2 regions of the Mesorhizobium sp. NBSH29 genome follow, and region 1 is predicted to be linked to the other one. Evidence: predicted binding sites of a transcription regulator. Region 1 holds the regulator's gene; the other holds the start of a gene.
The links. Region 1 encodes LexA, which represses DNA repair genes until DNA is damaged. Its sites were predicted from a motif close to TGTTCNNNNTGTGTTCNG; they were not measured.
Positions count from the first base shown of each region.

Region 2: the regulator LexA is predicted to act here: its motif matches at 5,388-5,405, upstream of GA830_RS04775 (YifB family Mg chelatase-like AAA ATPase).

Region 1 covers NZ_CP045492.1:2,866,530-2,874,165, reverse strand. Annotated here, with positions in the region: gene gltX (glutamate--tRNA ligase) at 1-1,052, opposite strand, end outside; gene GA830_RS14260 (ComEC/Rec2 family competence protein) at 1,184-3,610, shown strand; gene lexA (transcriptional repressor LexA) at 3,611-4,330, opposite strand; gene GA830_RS14250 (molybdopterin molybdotransferase MoeA) at 4,445-5,653, opposite strand; gene moaC (cyclic pyranopterin monophosphate synthase MoaC) at 5,655-6,152, opposite strand; gene trpC (indole-3-glycerol phosphate synthase TrpC) at 6,158-6,958, opposite strand; gene trpD (anthranilate phosphoribosyltransferase) at 6,951-7,636, opposite strand, start outside.
Region 2 covers NZ_CP045492.1:973,024-980,659, reverse strand. Annotated here, with positions in the region: gene GA830_RS04795 (molybdopterin-dependent oxidoreductase) at 1-2,651, opposite strand, end outside; gene GA830_RS04790 (FAD binding domain-containing protein) at 2,648-3,523, opposite strand; gene pncA (bifunctional nicotinamidase/pyrazinamidase) at 3,684-4,283, shown strand; gene gshB (glutathione synthase) at 4,385-5,326, shown strand; gene GA830_RS04775 (YifB family Mg chelatase-like AAA ATPase) at 5,474-7,006, shown strand; gene GA830_RS04770 (transglutaminase-like cysteine peptidase) at 7,022-7,627, opposite strand.

The sequences.
Region 1 (7,636 bases):
TTCCGTTCGGGCGTCAATGCATCGGCCATGGCAGGCCCACCTTCGAGGTAGGGCAGTGTCTCCACCAGCCTTTCAAGCAGCGCGCCCGGCTCCATCTGGCGCATGTGGACGCCGTTCAGCGCTTCCAGCTTTTTGAAATCGAAGCGGGCAGCGCCCTTGTTGACGTCCTCGATCTCGAACCAGCGCACCATGTCGTCCAGGCTCATCACCTCGTCATCGCCATGGCTCCAGCCGAGACGGGCGAGGTAGTTGATCAGCGCCGCCGGCAGATAGCCCATGGCGCGATAGGCTTCGACGCCAAGCGCGCCGTGACGCTTCGACAGTTTTGCACCATCGGCACCGTGGATCAGCGGGATATGCGACATCACCGGCACGTCCCAGGCCATCGCATCATAGATAACGATCTGGCGAGCAGCGTTTGTCAAATGGTCGTCGCCGCGGATGATGTGTGTGACGCCCATATCATGGTCGTCAACTACGACGGCATGCATGTAGGTCGGGTTGCCGTCCGAGCGCAAAATGATGAAATCGTCGAGATCCTTGTTTGGAAAACGAACATCGCCCTGGACCCTGTCACGCACCACGGTCTCGCCGTCCTGAGGGGCCTTTATCCGGATGGCGCCTTTGACGTCGGCTGGCGCTTCTGAAGGATCACGGTCACGCCAGCGGCCGTCATAGCGCGGCGGTCGGCCTTCTGCACGCGCTGTCTCGCGCATGGTGGTCAGTTCTTCGGGCGAGGCATAGCAATAATAGGCCTTACCCATGCGCACAAGTTCCTCGGCCACGTCGCGGTGACGCGCGGCGCGTTCATATTGCGAGATCGGCGCACCATCCCAAGTCAGGCCAAGCCATGAGAGGCCTTCAAGGATAGCGGCGGTGGCTGCGTCGCTTGAGCGTTCCCGGTCCGTGTCTTCAATACGCAGCAGCATTTTGCCGCTGGTGTGCTGGGAATAAAGCCAGTTGAACAGCGCAGTGCGCGCGCCGCCAATGTGAAGATAGCCGGTCGGCGAAGGAGCAAAACGGGTGACGACGGGCGTTTTAGTGTCAGACATTTTTTCTTTCACGGTTCCTGGATGTGTGGCCTTTGCAGCGCACCGACTTTGGGCGCGTTCGGCAATGCCGTGGTGTTCTTGTGGCGTTGATGTAGCATAGCGAGACCGGGGTGCAAGGGGAGCGGCCAAGCGTGGCCCGAGAGACGGCGGAAGCAGCCATTTCCGAGACGCAGGAGCGGGCGTTTTTTGCGCCCGACGGTTTCCCTGTCCCTGCCGCACCTACCACGACCAGACCCGAGCCGGCGGCGCTGGAGACGGCTGCGACAGCGCATGCACAAGGCGGTGGCCGGCTGGATGTTGTGCCATCGGCTATGTCCTCAGTCTGGCGTATCGTTCCAGCACTGAAAACAGATCTGGTGCTGGAGGAGGAGAGGGGCACTTTCTTCCTGTTCATCCCCGTGTTCCTGGCGGTTGGGGTGATCGCCTATTTTACAGCGGTTGGAGAGCCTGAGTTTTATGCACTGTGGAGCAGCGTGCTTGCGCTTGCCGCACTGGCTCTGGTGGCTGGCGGGCAGCCAATACTACGCCTTGCGCTTACTATCGCGCTGATCGTGCTTCTGGGCGTGCTGGCGGCCAAGCTGGAGGTATGGCGTACCGGCACCAAAATTATCGGCTCGGACATCACGACACGGGTCATGGGCCATGTGGTGTTGGTAGAACCGCAGCCAAGCGGCAGGGTCCGGCTGACCATCGATGTGGCCGCGACCGAGCGACCAACCCTGCGCTATGCGCCCGACCGGATCAGGGTCACCGCGCGCGCTATGCCCGAAGGGCTGCAGGCCGGATCGGCGGTGGCAGGCGTGGTTCGTCTGCTGCCGCCCACCGGACCGGTGCGACCGGGCAGCTATGACTTTTCGTTTCAGAGCTATTTTTCTGGCATCGGCGCGAGCGGGTTTTTTCTCATCGGGCCCGAGTTGGATGTCCGTGCGCTTAAACAAGCGGGGTGGCGCACGAACGCACTGACCTTTGTGGAAAACACCCGCAAAGGGCTTGCGGCACGGATCGCCGATGGCATTGGCGGCGTGGAGGGACAGATTGCGGCGGCGCTGGTTGTGGGTGTGCGGAGCGGCATTCCCGAACCGGTCAACGAAGCCATGCGGCGCACCGGATTGGCGCATATTCTATCTATTTCGGGTCTGCACATGGCGCTGGTAGCGGCAACTGTGATGGGATTGCTGCGCGGCATCTTCGCGCTTTTCCCGGGCTTTGCATCGCGCTATCCGGTGAAGAAATTTGCAGCCGGCGCCGCACTCGTGGCGATTTCGGCCTATCTGTTCGTCTCGGGTGCTGCAGTGGCCGCCGAGCGCAGCTACATCATGCTGGCCGTCATGTTGACGGCACTTCTGTTTGACCGCGCGGCACTGACGATGCGCAATCTGGCCATTGCTGCACTATTCGTGGTGGCTCGTTCGCCGCATGAGGTGATGGGCCCAAGCTTCCAGATGTCTTTCGCGGCAACCGCGGCGCTGATTGGCGGCTACGCTGCCTGGTCGGGGCGTCAACGAACGCCAACCCATTCAGCCATTGATACAGCTCATCTCCCGCTCCCCTACAGGATGGCCCGCAAGGCGCTATTTTATGCTGGTGGGTTAGCGCTGACGTCGCTGATCGCCGGAACAGCGACGACGCTTTTCGGCATCTATCACTTCCAGCGGATATCGCCGCTTAGCCTGGCTGCCAATCTGGCGGCAATGCCAGTGGTTTCAGCTATTGTCATGCCTTCGGCCGTAATCGGGATGGTGGCGATGCCATTCGGTCTTGATGGCTATGTGTTTGCTGTGATGGGGAAGGGGCTGTCGGCCATGCTGGCGATCGCAAACTGGTTTTCAGAACGCTCGCCCATCGATGCGGTGGGGCTCATTCCGGCAGGTTCGGTTGCAGTAATGACCGTGGCGCTCGTGCTGGCGACGCTTTCGTCGACACGGTTGAGGCTGACGGCACTGCCCTTTCTGGCAGTCGGTCTTTTCATGGCGAGCAGCCGACAACTTCCCGATGTGCTGATTTCCGAGGATGCGCGGCTTGTCGGCGTCCGGCTTGGCGACGGCGAACTGGCGGTGAACCGCAATCGCCCGAGTGCCTTCGCGATGGAGAACTGGCAGCGCGCGCTGGATACGCCCGACATTACACGACCGCGCAACGAGCCATATCAGGCCCTCGGAAACGAGGTTCCCGGCGCCATCCCGTTCCTTTGTGATGCGGGCGTGTGCATGTCGCGCCATGGCAGCGGGGCGGTGATCGCGCATGCTGCGGACGCCAAAGCGGCGCGCGGCGCATGCGCCATCGCCTCGATCATCGTGATCGACGACGCGACGGCCAAAAATATCTGTCCGGGCCAGCCTGTCGAGATCATCACCAAACGTGACCTTGCCGCGCATGGCAGTGCCGCCATTCTATTGAGCGCCACCGACCCGCCGGTCGTCACCTTTGCGATCGGAAATCACTATCGCCCATGGCACACGCAACGCCGTTTCTCACGCGAGGCACGCGGTAATCCGCCCTATCAGCGCAAGATGCGCAGCAAACCCGAAGGCGAGGCGGAAAATGCCGAGGCTGATTAACTAATAACGTCGGATGAGGCCGACAAGGCGACCCTGGACCTTGACCCGGTCGGGACCAAAGATGCGTGTCTCATAGGCGGGGTTGGCTGCTTCCAGCGCAATCGACGCACCCTTGCGGCGGAAGCGCTTCAGCGTCGCTTCCTCTTCGTCAACCAACGCGACAATGATGTCGCCCGGATTGGCTGTGTTGGCATCGCGGATGATGACCGTGTCGCCATCGAAAATGCCAGCATCGATCATCGAATCGCCGCGCACTTCCAAAGCATAATGATCGCCACCGGAGATCATTTCGGGTGGAACCATAATCGAATGCGTCTTGTGTTGAATGGCGTCGATGGGAACACCAGCAGCGATGCGGCCCATGACAGGAATCGATACTGCGGCATTGGCGTCGTCATCATTGCTGGCAGCAGGCTTGCGCATCGGTTCACTGCGCTTTCCAAGGCTGCCCTCGATGACGCTCGGCGAAAATCCGCGCTGGGTGGGAGCGAGACCCGGCGACATGGAATCAGGCAGGCGCAGCACCTCCAGGGCACGCGCCCGATTGGGCAGGCGCCGAATGAAGCCACGCTCTTCCAACGCTGTGATCAGCCGATGTATGCCCGACTTGGAAGCGAGATCGAGCGCATCCTTCATCTCGTCAAAAGAGGGGGGAATGCCTGCTTCTTTCATGCGCTCATGGATGAACATCAACAGTTCATGTTGTTTGCGCGTGAGCATGGCGGCGGACCCCCTAGATATGAATCGGATCAAAAACAAAACCAGAACAAACACTATCTGTTCCAGTTGTGTTCTGCAACCGTTTAAATTTTAATGAATACTGACAGACGTTGTTCAGCGTAACATCAGCACGGGACAGGTTTCGCCCACAGGTGCGGCCGGTGCGTGAGGCGGCCGGACAATCAGGGCATTGGCGGCAGCCAGCGTTTTTAGCATCGAGGAATCCTGTAGGGCGAAGGGCGTTGCGACCTTTGTGCCATCCTGTTCCGAGATGATTGCGCGGACATAATCCTGGCGCTGGTCGTTGGCGGCCATGGGCGTGGCAAGTACTGCCGACTGCAAGCCAGGCTCATGAGGCAGTCCACCCAGTTTGAGCAGGAGCGGCTTCAGGAACAGGTGCGAGCAGACGAGACTGGCCACCGGATTTCCAGGGAGGCCAATGATTCGCACCGTGCCATGGCGGCCGAACATCAGGGGTTTGCCGGGACGCATGGCGATCTTCCAGAAATCGAGGGTCATCCCTTGGCTTGTCAGTACATCATGGATGAGATCGTGATCTCCGACCGATGCGCCGCCCAGAGTTACAACGACATCGGCGCCAGCAGTCAGGGCCCTGTGGTAAGCTGCCGCGATCTTTTCGGCGTCGTCTTGCACGATGCCAAGGTCAAGCACCCGCGCGCCGCAATCCATGGCGATAGCGGCCACGCCAAAGCCGTTGGACGCGATGATCTGATCGGGCCTCACATTCTGGCTGCCGGGCGGCTGTAATTCGTCGCCGGTGGCAATGATAGCAACGAGCGGAGCCTTGATGACATCGAGCTGCGCATGGTTGGCAGCGGCAGCGAGCGAGAGGGCTGCGGGGTCAAGCTTGCGGCCGGCGTCGAGCAGCGGATCGCCGGTTTCGAAATCAAGCCCGGGTTTGCGGATATGACGGCCTGCGGCGACTGTTTCGACAGCCTCGACGGTGCCGCTGTCAAAGCGACGAGCATTTTCCTGGATCAGGATGGTGTCGGCACCTGGCGGCACCGGCGCACCAGTGAATATTCGCACGGCCTCGCCGGGGCCGACCGAGCCGTCGAACTGGTGGCCGGCCGGAGCCTCGCCGATAAGGCGCAGCATTACCGGTACGGTTGCGACGTCTGCGGCGCGCACCGCATAGCCATCCATCGCCGAGGCGGGAAAGGGGGGCTGCGTCCGGAGCGCAGCCACCGGGAAGGCCAAAACCCTGCCGGCGGCCTGCGCCAGCGTAACTGATTCTGCAGAGCCCGGCGTGACATCGGAGAGCAGTCGGGACAGCGCTTCCTCGACAGGCAGCAGCGCCATGTCAGTCGCCCCTGTCGGCGGCGGAAAAGGGACCGGATTTGCCGCCGGTCTTTTCGACGACGCGGATGCCGGTGATGGTCATGGCGCGGTCGACGGCCTTGGCCATGTCGTAGATGGTCAGGCAGGCGACGGACGCGGCCGTCAGCGCTTCCATCTCGACACCGGTCTTGCCGGTCACGCGCGCCAGCGCTGTGACGCGCAGGCCGGGTAAGGTGTCTTCCGGCTCGATGTCCACACTAACCTTGGTCAACAGCAACGGGTGGCAAAGCGGGATAAGTTCATGCGCCTTCTTGGCCGCCATGATGCCGGCTATGCGGGCAGTACCCAGCACGTCGCCCTTTTTGGCATTGCCGTCGAGGATCATCCGCAGGGTTTCAGGCTGCATTACCACGCAGCCCTCGGCTATTGCCGTGCGCTCGGTGTCAGCCTTGGCACCGACATCGACCATATGGGCTTCGCCAGTGGCGGTAATATGGGAGAGGGCTGGTTTGTCGGCCATGGGTGTCAGGCAGCCTGTTCGGCCAGCAGTTGGCGCGTTGCCTCCGCTACGTCAGGCTTGCGCATCAAGCTTTCGCCCACCAGGAAGGTAGTGATGCCGCAGGCGGCGAGCCGCTGGCAATCGGAATGGCTGGAAATGCCGCTTTCACCGACCAGAAGGCGATCATCCGGAACCAGTTTTGACAGGCGCTCAGACGTTTCGAGACTGGTCTCGAATGTGCGCAGATTGCGGTTGTTGATGCCGAGCATCGGTGACGACAGGTTTAGCGCGCGCTCAAGTTCGGCTTCGTCGTGAACCTCGATGAGGACGTCCATGTCGAGTTCAAAGGCGGTTTCTTCAAGCAGTTTTGCAGCGTCGTCCGAAAGGCATGCCATGATCAGCAAAATGGCGTCGGCATCCCACAGCCTGGCTTCATAGATCTGGTAGGGGTCGAACATGAAATCCTTACGCAGCGCCGGAAGCATGCACGCCGCGCGTGCGTCTGTCAGGAATTTCGGGGCGCCCTGAAACGAAGGCGTGTCGGTGAGAACCGACAGGCATGCCGCTCCGCCCGCTTCGTAGGCTTTCGCCAATTCGGGCGGATCGAAATCGGTGCGGATCAACCCTTTGGAAGGGCTCGCTTTTTTGATCTCGGCGATCAGGCCATATTGCCCTGCACGCTGCTTGCTTTCAAGCGCTGCAAGAAAGTCGCGCGGATGCTGCCTGTTGGCCAGACGGGCTTTTACCTCGGAAAGCGGAAGAGCGGCTTTCGCAGCCTCAATTTCCTGGCGCTTGTAGATCTCGATTCGGGATAAAATATCAGACATAGCTAGTGCCGTTTGAAACCGTGATCAAAGCCTCAAGAACTTTTGCTGCTCGACCGCTGTCAATCGCATTGGCGGCTGCGGTCGCGCCTTCGTGCAGGGTTGCTGCCGTTCCGGCGACGACAAGACCGGCACCGGCATTCATCAACACCGTATCGCGGAAAGCGCCTGGGGCGCCGTCCAACAGGTCACGCAGGGCGCGCGCATTAAAGGCCGCATCGCCGCCCCTGAGTGACTGGCTGGTGTGGGTGGGCAGGCCGACATCGTCAGGACTGACGGTGAAAGAGCGGATGGAACCGTCAAGCAATTCTGCAACGCGCGTCTCACCGGTGGTAGTGATTTCGTCGAGACCGTCACCGTGGACAACCCAGGCGCGTTCGGCTCCGAGCGCCTTCAGCGTATGCGCCAGAGGCTCCACCCATTCGGGTGCATAGACGCCAACCATCTGACGCCGCACGCCAGCCGGATTGGAGAGCGGCCCGAGCAGGTTGAAGATGGTGCGGGTGCCGAGTTCGACTCGCGTTGGGCCGACATGTTTCATGGCCGGATGGTGGGCCGGCGCGAACATGAATCCGATACCCGCCTGATGGATGCACTGGCTAATCTCTGCGGGAGACAGCTCGATCTTGACGCCGAGCGCTACGAGCACGTCGGCCGCGCCTGTCTGCGAGGAGAGACCGC
Region 2 (7,636 bases), 1.8 Mb from region 1:
CGAATGGCATTGAGGATCGCCGGTGCAGTCGGGATCAACACATGTTCGCCGAGCCCCTTTGCTCCGAAAGGGCCTTCCGGGTCCGGCACTTCTATGAGGATCGTTTCAATCGGCGGGACGTCGCCGATGGTGGGGATAAGGTAATCGTGCAGGTTTTCAGTTCTGCCGGGGACATATTCCTCCATCAATGCCATGCCGATTCCCTGAGCGATGCCGCCCTCAATTTGGCCCTCGGCGAGGGTCGGGTTTATGGCGCGGCCAACATCGTGCGCCGCCGTTATCCGTGACAGGCTGACGGTTCCCAAGGCCGTGTCCACGGAAAGCTCAACAATCTGGGCACCATAACCGTAGACCGCGTAAGGTGTCCCTTGGCCGTTTTCGTCGAGCACGGTTGTCGGCGGATCGTATGTTTCTTCCGCCATGAAGACAAGATCGTGAGCATTTGCCGGGAGGGAGCCCAGCGCTAGGCGCCGCGCCGAAGCACCGTTCCCAATGACCAGATCTGAGCCCTCAAGCGCCAGCTCCGCACTATTGGTCACATTGGCGTAGCGCAGCAGCATATTGCGCAGTGCGCGCGCGGCTTTTTCGGCCGCCTTGCCCGATACAAACGTCTGCCGGGAAGCGGAGGTCTTCCCGGCATCCGGTGTGATGGCGGTATCAGCGCTGCGCAATCTGAACGACGACAACGGCAGCCCAAGCGCTTCGGCGGCAATCTGGGCGATAACCGTATTGGAGCCCTGGCCAATGTCCACTGCCCCCTGATGTAGAACCACCGTACCGTCAGCCGCAAGGCCAATCCGAATGGTTGAAGGATTAGGAAGAGATGTGTTGCCGCAGCCATACCAGCATGACGCAATGCCCACCCCGCGTCTTATCGTGATGTTCACGGCATTGAACGCTTCGGCTTGCGTCAGAGCGCGTTTCCAATGCTCGGAAAGAGCGTCAAGGCATGCGCCGATGCCCACTCCGTAAAGAGTTTGCCCGGTCACCGTTCTGGAGCCGTCCTGCAATGCGTTCATTTGCCGGAACTCCAGTCTGTCTAACTCCAGCTTTGCGGCGAGCGCGTCGAGCAAGGTTTCCTGAATAATGGTCGCCTGCGGCACGCCGAACCCGCGGAATGCACCAGACACCGGACCGTTGGTATGGATGGCGCGCGCCTCGGCACGATAATTCGGCACCGCGTAAGGTCCTGATGCATGGACCGGAACACGATTGGCCACTGTCGGTCCCCAACTCGCATAGGCGCCCGTGTTGAAAACCCCATCGAACAGCATGCCAGTAATCCGGCCCTGCGCATCCGCACCGATCGTGGCTTTCATAAGCGCAGGATGACGCTTGGTCGTCGACATCATCGATTCCGACCGTGTGTAGGCAAGCGTTGCAGGACGCCCCGTCTTCAACGCCACCAGTCCGATGAGTGGCTGCACCGAAATGTCGAGCTTCGAGCCGAAGCCTCCGCCTGTAGCGGTCGGCACGATGCGAACCTTTTCCGGCGGCAGTCCAAGCACGGCAGCTGTGTCGTCACGGTCCATATAGGGCGCTTGTGTACAGACATGGATGACCAGTGTGTCGCCTTCCATCATCGCATGTCCAGCTTCGGGCTCGATGTAGGCATGCTCCACGTATGCAGTCTCGATCGATCCGGAAACCGCATGAGCAGTCCTCGCCAGGGCGCCTTCCGGATTTCCGCAGCTCACTCGTCCACTTACAAGATGATTTCCCGGGCGCGAGGGGTGAAGCTGCACGCAGTCATCCTGGACTGCGCGAACAGGGTCTAGCGTGTGCGGCCGTTCCGTCCAGACGATTGGAAATCGTGACAAGTCGAGAGATGCCATGGCGGGCCTCTCACCCGCGATGATCGCGACAGCCTCCCCTCTGAATCTTGCTACCGTTGCGGCAAGCGCGGGCTGATCAGCAAAGGCAGGAATGACACCAAAGCAATTTTTTCCGGGGATGTCTTTGGCCGTGTAGACGGCAACTACGCCCGGGTGTTCCTTCACAAATCCGGCAATATCGCCGAACTGAAATTTGGCATGCCAGTAAGGTGAGCGTATAACGGCCACGGCCAATGCGTTGGTCGGGAACCCGTCGGCTCCGAAACGCTCGGAGCCCGTCACCTTGGCAACTCCGTCAATCCGAACCACGCGAGAGCCGATTAGGGAGACTTGTTCAGACGGTAGGCTTACCGACTTGGATGCAGCCATGACTGCCTGAACTATCTTCCGATAACCGGTGCAGCGGCAAAGAACTCCGCCCAGAGCATCCTGGACCTCCTGCTCCTGCGGCTCAGGATTGACTTCGAGCAGCGCTGTCGCGGCCATTAAAAAGCCCGGCGTACAGATGCCGCACTGGACTGCACCATGGTCGAGAAATGCCTGTTGCAGCCGCGAGAGGATTCCATTGGTCGCCAGTCCCTCGACACTGCGTATCCGCTTTCCCTCGACCGAAGCCACCGGCACCAGACAAGCGCAGACCGGCTGATCGTCAAGCAGGACGGTGCATGCTCCGCAATCGCCGGCATCACAGCCATTTTTGACGCCCATCATCTGGGCCTCATCGCGCAATACCGTGCTTAACCGCGCATAGGGCACAACATCGAAGCACGCGGCCACACCGTTGACCTCACATGCGATTTTTTCAGCTTCACTCATGCCGCACCTAAACCGCTGCGCTGCTGCGCCTGCGCTGCTGAGCAGGCGGCGGCAAGTGCCCGGGAAACTATCTCGCACGAGGCCTTGCGACGGAAATCCCCGCTCCCGCGCACATCATCTATCGGTTGCAGCGCTTCGAAGTAACACGGGTCAACATGCTGGCGCAGCCCACCCTGCGCAGACCTACCGACGAGACTTTTCTCCAAAGCGGGAAATCGCATCGCCACCTCAGAGCAAGCACCCACCGAGATTGCGCAGTCCTCGACCACACCATTGCGAAGCGCTACACGAGCTGCTGCCATGGCAACGGATATGACCAGATAACGCCGAGCACCCAGTTTTACGAACGACGACGCTCCCGCGGTCGCCCGTGTTGGAATCCGTATCGCGGTTACAAGTTCATCCGGTGCAAGCGCGGTACGTCGATTGCCGAGAATGAATTCGCTCAGAGGCAGCACCCGTGTGGCTCCCTGGCTTGCGAGCTCGACTTCGGCCTCCAGGATCATCAACGCCGGCACTCCATCAGCAGCAGGCGACGCATTGCACAGGTTACCCCCCACCGTACCGGCGTTCTGAATCTGCACAGAGCCAACTTCGCGGGCGGCCTGCTTTAGCGCTGCGAAGGCTGGAGGGAGAGTTCTCGACGCTGCTATGTCGCCCCAGGTCGTGCGCGCACCAATGATGAGGTGGGTGGTGGTCGTGGTAATGGCACGCAACTCTGCCAGACCATTGATGTCCAGGACGGGCTCGGCAACTGGACGGTTGCCCTGGGCCGGATAAAAATCTGTTCCGCCCGCCAAAAGCCGCCAAGGCCGTTCCGCCAAAAGGGCCAGAGCGTCGGTCACCGTGTGGGGTTTTGCGTAACGGGTCACGCCGTGCCTCGACAGAGAGCGAACTCAAATTCATTCGTATGCAAATGATATCAGTGCACTTCCGTGAGGGAAAGGGCTTTTGCAGATGAAGTCAGCAGTTGACGTGCGTGTCGTTTTTAGTTGTGTTCGAGATGCTGCGGGAAAAAGGAGTGTGGCGTCAATGTTTTCAGGGGCACTGGTTGTCATAGACGTGCAAAACGATTTCTGCCCAGGCGGCGCGCTCGCGGTTGCAGGTGGTGATGCGGTGGTGCCTCTCATCAACGCGCTCGAGAGGGAATTCGAACATGTGATCCTGACCCAGGACTGGCATCCGCCGCACCATTCGAGCTTTGCGTCTACTCATCCCGGCAAGTCGGCGTTCGAAACAATCGACAAGCCCTACGGTCTGCAGACACTTTGGCCGGATCACTGTGTGCAAGGGTCAGCAGGGGCTGCTTTCCATCCTAACCTCAGCCGCACGCGTGCGGAACTGATCGTGCGCAAGGGCTTTCGATCCGAGATCGACAGTTACTCGGCTTTTTTCGAAAATGATCATGTTACGCCCACGGGGCTTGGCGGTTATCTTGCGGAGCGCGGAATTCGTGACATCACACTGGTCGGATTAGCAACCGACTTCTGCGTTGCCTTTTCGGCGCTTGACGCGGGTCGCCTCGGCCTCAATGTCACCGTTCGGCTCGAGGCCTGCCGGGCTATCGACCTTGACGGCTCCCTAGACGTAATGCTGGGAAAGATGCGCGACGCCGATGTGATGCTCGTATAGTTGCCTCTGGCCGGCGGACAAAGACTCATCCGTCCTGTGCCAATTGGAATTAGGCAGCCAAGACTATACATGCACTAAAAATTCCTGCCGGAGACACTTCCATGACGCTGAAAATCGCCGTCCAGATGGACCATGTGAAAACCGTCTCAATTGGGGGCGACACCAGTTTTGCACTCTCGCTGGAGGCACAGCGGCGTGGCCACAAATTGTTCCATTATACACCCGACCTCCTTTCTCTGGTCGACGGGATGGTGGTAGCCCGGGTTGAACCTATGCAGGTCCGCGACGTTCAGGGCGACCATTTTACGCTCGGAGAACCAGTTCGCACGGATTTGGCGGAGATGGACGTGATCCTGTTGCGTCAGGATCCTCCGTTCGACATGAACTATATCACGACCACGCATATCCTGGAGCGCATCCATCCCAAAACGCTCGTGGTCAATGACCCTGCCTGGGTGAGAAACAGCCCTGAAAAAATATTCGTCACCGAATTTGCGGACCTGATGCCCGAAACGCTGATTACCAAGGATCCGCTGGAGGTCGCAGTGTTTCGTCGGGCGCATGGCGATATCATCGTCAAGCCACTTTACGGAAATGGCGGAGCCGGCATCTTTTTGCTGCATGAGGGCGACCGTAACCTCTCGTCGCTGCTTGAAATGTTTGGCCAGATGTTCCCAGAGCCGTTCATCGTGCAGCGCTACCTTAAGGAGGTCCGAGCAGGCGACAAGCGCATCATTCTGATCGACGGCGAACCTGTCGGAGCCATTAACCGCGTGCCGGCGGAACATGATTCACGCTCCAACATGCATGTCGGGGGGCGTGCAGAGAAGACGGAGCTTACCAATCGCGAACGTGAAATTTGCGGCCGCATCGGTCCGGCACTAAAGCAGCGTGGCTTTGTCCTCGTTGGCATCGATGTGATCGGCGACTACATGACCGAGATCAATGTCACCTCGCCGACCGGTGTGCGCGAGGTGAAAAAGTTTGGTGGGGCTGATATCGCCGCCCTGTTTTGGGATGCCGTGGAGGCCAAAAGGGATTAACGGCTTCTTGTTTTTGTTCTGTTCCGGCATTTGCAACCGACCACAACCTGATTTGAGTCTTTGTTCCCTTATTGTTCTTGCCTCGGTTGTAAAACTGTGGTTCCTTCAATCGCTGCTGTCAAAACAGCAGCGATCAGGGGGCAAGATATGGTTTCGCGGGTGCGCACCGTAGCGTTTCAGGGAATTGAGGCAGTGCCTGTCGATGTTCAGGTGATGATCGCCCCAGGCAAGGTCGGGATGCACATTGTAGGCCTGCCAGACAAGGCTGTAGCTGAGAGCCGAGAGCGGGTGCAGGCCGCGCTGCATGCTTCGGGCCTTTCGATGCCGGCGAAAAAAGTGACCGTCAATCTGGCGCCGGCGGATCTCCCCAAGGAAGGCAGTCATTATGATCTACCGATTGCGCTTTGCCTTATGGCCGGGTTGGGCGCGATACCTGCTGACGCACTGGACGGGTTTCTGGTCCTGGGTGAGTTGTCTCTGGATGGGACTATCTCGGCCGTTGCTGGGGCTTTGCCAGCAGCCATTGGCGCAAACGCGCTTGGAAAAGGATTGATATGTCCGCATGACTGCGGGCCAGAGGCGGCGTGGGCAGGACGCGATTTTGACATCCTCGCACCACGTAGCCTGATCGCCATCGCCAATCATTTTCGCGGAACGCAGATTTTGACCCGCCCGGAGGCGAGTGTTCACCCAGCTGCGACGAACCTTCCCGATCTTGCTGACATCAAAGGACAGGAAAGTGCCAAGCGGGCACTTGAGGTGGCGGCAGCCGGCGGCCACAATCTGTTGCTGATCGGGCCTCCGGGTTCGGGGAAGTCCATGCTCGCGCAAAGATTGCCATCAATCTTGCCACCGCTCTCGCCGCGCGAATTGCTTGAGGTGTCGATGGTGACATCGATTGCCGGCGAACTTGCAGGTGGAAAGCTCACTAACAGGAGACCATTTCGGGCGCCACATCATTCTGCCTCGATGGCGGCTATGGTGGGCGGAGGACTGCGTATCAAACCTGGTGAGGTATCGCTGGCGCATAATGGCGTCTTGTTCCTCGATGAGCTCCCGGAATTTTCGCCGGCCGCACTTGACTCGATGCGCCAGCCTCTAGAGGCGGGCGAATGTATTATTGCGCGTGCCAACCACCGCGTCACCTATCCAGCCCGGTTCCAGCTTGTTGCAGCTATGAACCCATGCCGTTGCGGAATGGCTGGGGAACCAGGCTACCGGTGCGCGCGCGGTCCGCGCTGCCGAACCGATTATCAGGCGCGCATTTCAGGCCCGCTTCTCGATCGGATCGATCTCCGAATCGAGGTGCCGGCAGTCACAGCGTCAGATCTCATTCGTCCGGCGCAGGCTGAAGCAAGTGCTGCGGTAGCCGAACGCGTGGCACGCGCAAGAGACATTCAGCGTCAACGTTATGAGGGGCTTGGTCTGCCGCACATAACGACCAACGCCAATTGCACGACCGCCCTCATAGAAACGATTACTGCGCCTGATGCAGCAGGACTTTCATTAATGAGAGACGCAGCGGACAAGCTTGGATTTTCAGCGCGCGCCTACCATCGGGTTTTGAAGGTTGCGCGGACATTGGCTGACCTCGATGGCGCTGAAACCGTAGGCCGCATTCATCTAGCGGAATCCATCTCATACCGTATGTCAGCTGAGAGGCTTCAGCAGGCGGCCTGACGGCTCTTCAGGCGCTTACTGAACAGAGCCCACTAGCGGGCTTTCCCCGCCCCGTATGGAAACCCAACGACCGGTATGATCCGCGGCCTGCCGCTTAAGGTAGCGGTAGCCAGTCTCTTCCCAAGGACGGACGTCGTCGTGCAGATTGTCCAATATGTAATCGCCCTTGTCAGTCCTCACGGTCAACACTGCGTGGCCCTCGCCATCGGTCTTGCGCACCACGGTTATAAGAAGGTCTGCGGTCGAAACTCCAGATTTCATCAGTATCCGGCGTTTCTCAAGAACATAGTCCTCACAATCGCCGTACTCGCGAGGGTACGTCCAGACCTCATCCTTGCCATAGAGGTCAATGTCGTTCATCGGCTTGATGGCGGCATTAACTGCAAGATTGACGCTGGTGAGTTGGCGAAGAAGTGCGGCGCTCATGCGCGCGGGCTCTAAGTCGACCGAGCGTATGGAACATTCGGCAGGCCGGGACTTACAAAATTCGAAATGGCCGATCGGCTGCGATGTGAGCCCGCCGGTTTGCATCGGAGCAGCGTAGGCGACACCACACACCGCCAAAGCGGCTAGGACGCTTCCTGTACCTGCCGCAATTTTTTTCCCCCAGGAGGAAACCATCAGCCGTCC